DNA from 2 places in the uncultured Succiniclasticum sp. genome. Region 2 is predicted to be linked to the other one. Evidence: predicted binding sites of a transcription regulator. Region 2 holds the regulator's gene; the other holds the start of a gene.
The links. The regulator HrcA, encoded in region 2, represses chaperone genes, less so after heat shock. The targets are predictions, from matches to a motif close to TGTTAGCACTCNNNTNANNNGAGTGCTAACA.
Positions count from the first base shown of each region.

Region 1 (3,669 bases), on a different contig from region 2:
TCTGCTTTCCTGTGCTGTGCTGGTTTGGAAATTTAAACAGTACGTGCTGGCAGGCATCCCGTTGGAAGATATCCCTGCCAAATATATGACCCAGCTCACCCCGGAAGGTCTGCTCTATACCGTGTGCTGGTTGCTATTCTTCAGCGCTGCGCTGGAGAAGCTGGAAAATCGTGTAGATGAAGAAGGGGCCGATTTGGCAGAAAAAAAATCAGAGAGCAGACGTTCGTTTTTGGATGTGCTCTCCGAATACTCTATGATTATTTACCTGATCCATCCCTTGTTCCTATACTATTGGCTGCAGTGGTTCCAGCTGTTGGGCTTTTCCATTGCGCAGGTACCGGTAGTAGTGTTTTACGTATTAGTATTAGTGACTTCGTTGTTAGCAGGTGTGGTAATTCACAAACTTGCAAAAAAAAGCCGGCCTGTAGGTTTAGCGCTTTTAGGCAGGCAGCCGAAATAATATTTTAACAAAACACTTGCATTTTATTGCGAACAAGCGTACAATATATTTCAGGGTGTCACCATAAACGGTGGACGGTTGGCCTTCTTCGGAGGGTCTGTACCCTCCGATTACGCAGAATCCTAAAAAGATTTTTGCAGAAAGGGGGGACAACTTATGAGTTCTTTTGAAGAAATGCAAATCATGCTGATAGTCTTAATGATTATTGTGCCCCTGATTGTAGAACTGATAAAAGCAACAAAAAAGTAGCCGCCCGCGCTAAGGATACGGCTACTTTTAAGTAGTTAACCTGGGCCAACCGTTCATCGGTGGCACCTCTTCTATTTGTATTTTAGCATCCGCAAGAGTGTTTGTCAAACAAAAAGCTCCCCCATAGCAAAGAGTTTAATATTTACCTTCTGTCACCACCCCGGCTGCTGCATCATAAAATACGAAAAACCCCGCTCCATGACGGAACGGGGTTTTCTTAGCTCTACATACTTTTACCCCTCAATCGCAATGTACTTCTTGCCCTCCACAGCCTTCGGATCCTTCTTGGGGATGTTCAGCCGCAGGGTGCCGTCCTCAAACTTCGCCTTGATGTCCTCCACCGTAACGGCCGGCCCTACATAGAAGCTGCGAGAGCAGGCGCCGCTGTACCGTTCCTGACGGATGTACTTGCCTTCCTCATCCTTTTCATCCTTGTCCAGGGACTTGGCGGCGGTGATGGTCATATACCCATCTTCCAGCTGTACCTGGATCCCTTCCTTCTTGAAGCCCGGCAGATCCACGATCACATCATAGCTGTCCTTGTTTTCCCGGATATCCGTCTTCATAATGTTGGACGCATGCTTGCCATACAACGGGGAATGACCCTTGCCAAAGAAATTGGGGTTCATCAGACCACTGTCATTCATCCACTCATCAAATAAATTTTCGCCAAAAATGCTCGGTAACATCATAACTCATTCCTCCATTCGCTGCGGCTGTGGCTTCGCGCCGCAACCGCGATATCATAATTTAAATTTTTGATAACGTTTGGAAACAACAGATCCAACTACTGACTTTTTGACTTTTAACCCTTAAATAAAAGGCCTCGCGGCCAATCGTTTCAGGTTAAAAATCATGGGAAGAAGCCTTGCGACCTCGTCCTCAATAGTCCTTTCCTTGTTTCTACACATACTATACCACGTTTTGTTAGCACTGTCAAGAGTTGAGTGCTAATTTTTTTTAAAATTTATTCCTTGTATTTTAATCCTCGCATAACACCATGTTTTTTTCTGCGTTTTTTATAACCATCCATGCACATTCCCATAATCCCGGAAAAAATTTCTTAATTAATAGGAAAAGAGTATGGCTTTTTTGAGAAAATAGTATATAATATAAAGTTGAATAGGTGTTGGTTCCATTCGCTGACTCTGTTCACCGAAAAGGAGAAACGCTCTCATTAGGCTGCTCTCCGGGAAACGTATATGTACGGCGTTTCCTTATGCACAGTTCTTTGCATACAGTCAGTGCAAACCGCCTGTGCAAACTGTCTGTGCGAACCATTTCGCACACAACTTACAGCATTCTGAAGCTTGCGGAAGAAACTTTCATCAGGTGACTTCAGGCAGGGTTTCGGAATTGGACAACGCGGAAATCATGAGTCCGTGAGTTGTCCGTCTGCGGAAACTCTGATGCATTTCCGTCAGCGTTGCATCGGCTGTAGTGTGATAACCCACTGCAGATTATGCCATGTACGCTGCAGGTAAAACGCCATCAGCCTTTCCTTTTACATATATTATATCGAGGTGCTTCAATGACGAACAATTTCAAATCGCAGATCACTACCGACGCAGCCGGGCGGAAACGCAGCGCTGTGCCGGCGGAAGGTTCTGCGTCCTACAAAGTGGGGATCGATATCGGCTCCACGACTATCAAAGTTGTGGTATTAGATGCGGAGGAACATATTGTTTACAAACATTATGCCCGCCACTTCTCTGATATCCCCACCGCGTTAGTAACCAACCTCACTGCGCTGCAAGACGTGGTGGGGCCCTCCCGTTTCCGCTTCGCCCTTACCGGCTCGGCGGGCATGGGCATCGCCCAGCGGCTGCAGCTGCCCTTCGTACAGGAAGTCATCGCGGCGGCCACGGCGGTGAAAAAACTCATCCCCCAGACTGACACCATGGTGGAACTGGGAGGCGAAGACGCCAAGATCATGTACTTCGGCAGCGCGCCGGAAGAACGTATGAACGGCGTCTGCGCAGGCGGTACCGGCGCCTTCATCGACCACATGGCGGCTCTTCTGAACACCGATGCCAAAGGCCTCAACGACTTGGCCGCCAACGCCCGGCGCATCTACACCATAGCCTCCCGCTGCGGCGTATTTGCCAAAACGGACATCCAGGCCCTCATGAACGACGGGGCCTCCAAAGAAGACATCGCCAAATCCATTTTCCAGGCGGTGGTGAACCAGACCATCGGCAACCTGGCCCAGGGCCGGGAGATCACCGGCAACGTAGCCTTTTTAGGCGGGCCGCTCTATTTCCTGCCGGAGCTGAAAAAGCGTTTTATAGAGACTCTGAAGATGGATCCGGAACACGTGGTGAACGTGGAAGACGGAGCCTACTTCGTGGCCGTGGGCGCAGCCCTTTCCGAAGAAACCAAGGAGCTGGAGTTCAAAGACCTCACCGCCAACCTGGACAAAGCGGAAGCCGGTCACGGCATCGCCCGGGACGAGCGGCTGGCCCTGTTCCGCAGCAGCGAAGAATACGACGCCTTTATTGAACGTCACAACAAAGACAAAGTGAAACGCGGGGACCTGGCCACCTACGCAGGCCCGGTTTACGTAGGCATCGACGCCGGTTCCACCACTACCAAAATCGTGGCCATCGGCAGTGAAAAAGAAATTTTATACACCGATTACGGCAGCAACCAGGGCTCACCTCTGAAGATCGTCATCAAAGAGCTGACAGGCCTGTATAAAGCCATGCCCGAAACAGCCTGGATCGCAGGCTGCCTTACCACGGGCTACGGGGAAAACATTGTCAAGGCAGCCCTTCACGCGGACGAAGGGGAAGTGGAAACCTTTGCCCACTATCGCGCCGCCTATGAGTTCTGCCCCGAAGTCACCTGCGTGCTGGACATCGGCGGGCAGGACATGAAATGCTTCCAGATCAGCAACGGCAACATCGGCAAAATTACCCTGAACGAAGCCTGCTCGGCGGGCTGCGGTTCGTTTATTG
Region 1 covers NZ_CADBFF010000013.1:9,390-13,058, forward strand. Annotated here, with positions in the region: gene QZV31_RS07705 (acyltransferase) at 1-460, shown strand, start outside; gene QZV31_RS07710 (Hsp20/alpha crystallin family protein) at 943-1,401, opposite strand; gene QZV31_RS07715 (acyl-CoA dehydratase activase-related protein) at 2,241-3,669, shown strand, end outside.
Region 1: QZV31_RS07710 (Hsp20/alpha crystallin family protein) is a predicted target of HrcA. The motif match lies at 1,635-1,665, and genes of this name have one in related genera.

Region 2 (3,669 bases):
AGGTGCCGCCGCCCAGGTCATATACCAGGATGGTATGATCGTCGGTCTTGTCGATACCGTAAGCCAGGGAAGCCGCCGTCGGTTCGTTGATGATACGCAGTACTTCCAGACCCGCGATCTTGCCTGCATCTTTGGTAGCCTGACGCTGGGAATCGGAGAAGTAAGCCGGAACGGTGATGACCGCCTGGGTTACGGTTTCTCCCAGATATTTTTCCGCGTCCGCTTTCAGCTTCTGCAGGATCATGGCGGAGATTTCTTCCGGGGAGAATTTCTTGTCGCCGATCTCCACACGGTAACCGGCTTCGCCCATGTGCCGTTTAATGGAGCTTACAGTACGGGCCGGATTGGAAATCGCCTGACGTTTTGCCATCTGGCCAACCAGACGCTGGTCGTCTTTCGTGAAACCGACTACAGAAGGAGTCAGGCGGCTGCCTTCCGGGTTCGTGATAACGGTGGGTTCGCCACCTTCCATTACTGCAACAACAGAGTTCGTAGTACCTAAGTCAATACCAATTACTTTAGACATGATGTATTCCTCCTTAAATTTTAAACTGAATTCATAAACACTTTATAAATCTTTGAACCTTTCGGTTCATAACTTAAACATTTTTACGTTGCCGGCGCCTGCTTTTTTGTCAGCACCGACATTCGGTTTTGTTAAACTTTTACTCGTTGCTGATGACGCGCACCTTGCTGTGACGCACCACTTTGTCGTGGAGCTGGTAACCTTTTTCAAAAACCATGTCAATGGTCTCGTCTTCCATCTCCGGGTTCTGCCCCCGCATCACCGCTTCGTGGAAATTGGGGTTAAACTTTTCGCCCTGGGCGGGAATCTCCTTTACACCCAAGTCTTCCAAAGTTTTTACGAACTGCTTCTGGATGCCGGCCATGCCATCCACCACGCTCTGTACGTCTGTCGCGTTTTCCGCCGCGGCTTCTGCCCGTTCAAAGTTATCCAGAATCTGTAAAAACTTGTTGACCACACTGATGGTCACATACGTAGCCAGCTCTTCCCGCTCCGCTGTGTTGCGGCGGCGGAAATTATCGAAATCCGCCTGGAGGCGCAGCAGCCGGTTTTTGGTTTCCGTCGCTTCTTCCTCTTTTGTTTTCAGCAGAGCCGCCGTGGCTGTCAGTTTAGCCTGTACATCTTCCAGCGTTTCTTCCGCTGCTTCCTCCGGCTTTGCTTCCTCCGGCTTTGCTTCCTCTGCAGCATTTCCGGCCATCCCTTCCCCGTTTCCGGATTCCGGGGCCGCCGCCTCTTCCGGCGCGCTTCCGGTTACGGTTTCCTCTTCGGTATGCGCATTTGCGTTCTGATTCGGATCAACCTCTTCCCGGATTTCTTCTTCACTCTTCCTCTTAAACAACACGGTTCCTCCTTTTGGATTTCTTGTCTGTCAATCTATATAAAATGATAATTTTCTTATTAAACGTTCTCCCACAATCCGTCCGCGCTTCCTGATTTATTTTTACAAATTCTCCGGAAGCAGGTGCAGTTGGGAAATCACTTCGGGTCTTTCAATATGGTTTCCAGATACTTGTGCAGATAATTCATCACCGCGATGACCTTGCGGTATTCCATCCGGGTAGGCCCCAGCACCGCCATAGTCCCTACGATTTGTCCGTTCAGCCGGTAGGTAGCCTGCACCATGCTGCAGTCCTTGATGCCGGTGAACTTGTTCTCGCTGCCGATGGTCACCTTCAGACCGGAATCATCCCCGGCGTTCAGAATATCCTTCACCACTTTTTCCTCTTCCAGGATACCCAACAGGTTTTTCACCCTGCCCACATCCTGGAATTCCGGCTGGTTCAGCAGCTGCTTGGCGCCGCCAAGGAACACTTTCTGCTCACTGTTCTTCGCGGCGATGTTGCTGATGGCTTTCTTCAGGGAAGCCAGCATCACTTCATCCTCAGATACGGCGGAGTACACTTCCTGCAACAGGTCGCCGGTAATTTCCGTGAGCCTTCTGCCTTCCAGCAGATTGCTCATCTTGCCGGACAGGTAATCCATTTCGGCGCTGCTCATCCCTGCCGGGATATCGATCAATCCGTTGTCCATGGCCCCGTCATCTGTGACGATGCACATGATCGCCTGGGTATCGCTCAGGGGTAAAAACTTCAGGTACTTGAACCGGGCCGTAGATTTTTTATTGGCCAGCACCAGCGAAACATTCTGGGTCATGCGGGACAAAATCTTGGCAGTGGATTTAAAAATGTCATCCATGTTACGGATGCGTTCTTTATACCAGCTGTTGATCAGCGCCCTGTCATTTTCCGTCAGCACGCCGGGTTCTTCCTTCATGGAATCCACCATGGAATCCACATACAGACGGTACGCCTGCGCAGAAGGAACACGTCCTGCCGAGGTATGAGGCTGCTCAAGGTAACCTAACAGTTCCAGATCGCTCATCTCGTTACGGATGGTGGCCGGACTCAATCCCAGATTATGTTTGCGGGCAATGGTTCGCGAACCCACCGGTTCCGCAGTTTCAATGTAGTCTTCGATGATGATCTGCAGGATTTTCCGTTTACGGTCGTTTAACATAATCCCACCTCATCTTTGTTCAGGAGGCTTTTGCTGCAGGCCTCCTTCGTGGTTCTGTTTTTTGTTAGCACTCACGTACGCAGAGTGCTAACATCTTTCACAATGTAAGAATAGCACCCTTTGCCAACAATGTCAATAGTCAAAAAGTAAAATTTTTATTTTTTCCGCACAATTCACACAAACTTCAAAATTAAAAAGAGCCGTTACACTCTTTTCAGTGAACGACTCCCGTTGGTTATGAAGTAAGAAAACACGAATCAATTCAAATATGCTGACCGATGCTGTTAAAACGCCGGCCGGGTAACTACTATCCGCCGAGTGGAAATGAAACTTGCAAAAGGTCGTGACACAATCAATCAACTGCATTAATGCTCCTCAACGTAGCTCATATAAATTTTTCAAACACGCGGTTACCGAACCGCATGCCATAAGTTGTCAGCCGCAGCTTTCCATCTTCGCACTCTGCCAGTTTTTTATCCAGCAGCGTTTGGATTTCCTTTCCATAATAGTTCATTATGTTTATATCAAACCGTTTTTCCATTTTGTTTATATCTGCGCCTTCCGTCATACGAAGACCCATGATCATCGCTTCGCTGATCTGGATTCTGCGGTCAAGGGGTTCCGTTTGCCACAGACCCCTGTACTCATTGACAGAAGAGTGTAAAAGGTCAGTTACTCCTTTCTTTTCCTTTTCTGCAGAAAGCATAGGAACAGAAGAAGTATCCTTCCCGTTCATTGTATTATCATCGTTTTGCGGTACAGGCCCTTCCTTCCTCCAGCCTTTTATATATTCCTGCACATCTGCCGTATTCGTCCGCCGTTCTTTTCCGTTAAAGGTACAGGCGCCCACCCCGAAGGCCGCGTAAGGTTCGTAATGCCAGTACACAATATTATGAAGAGACTCCTGGCCGGGTTTCGCGCAATTGGATATTTCATAGCGTCGCAGCCCTGCCTGCGCCAAAATCTCCGTGGTCATCTCATACATTAAGTAAGAAATGTCTTCATCCGGCAAAGTAACCCGTCCTGACGAAACCAACCGTTCCAGCGGCGTCCCTTCTTCCAGAATCAGGCAGTACGCAGAAATGTGCGACAGGTTCATCTGCAAAATCTGATTCATTGTGTCGCGG
Region 2 covers NZ_CADBFF010000005.1:98,242-101,910, reverse strand. Annotated here, with positions in the region: gene dnaK (molecular chaperone DnaK) at 1-526, opposite strand, end outside; gene QZV31_RS04185 (nucleotide exchange factor GrpE) at 666-1,364, opposite strand; gene hrcA (heat-inducible transcriptional repressor HrcA) at 1,502-2,542, opposite strand; gene hemW (radical SAM family heme chaperone HemW) at 2,928-3,669, opposite strand, start outside.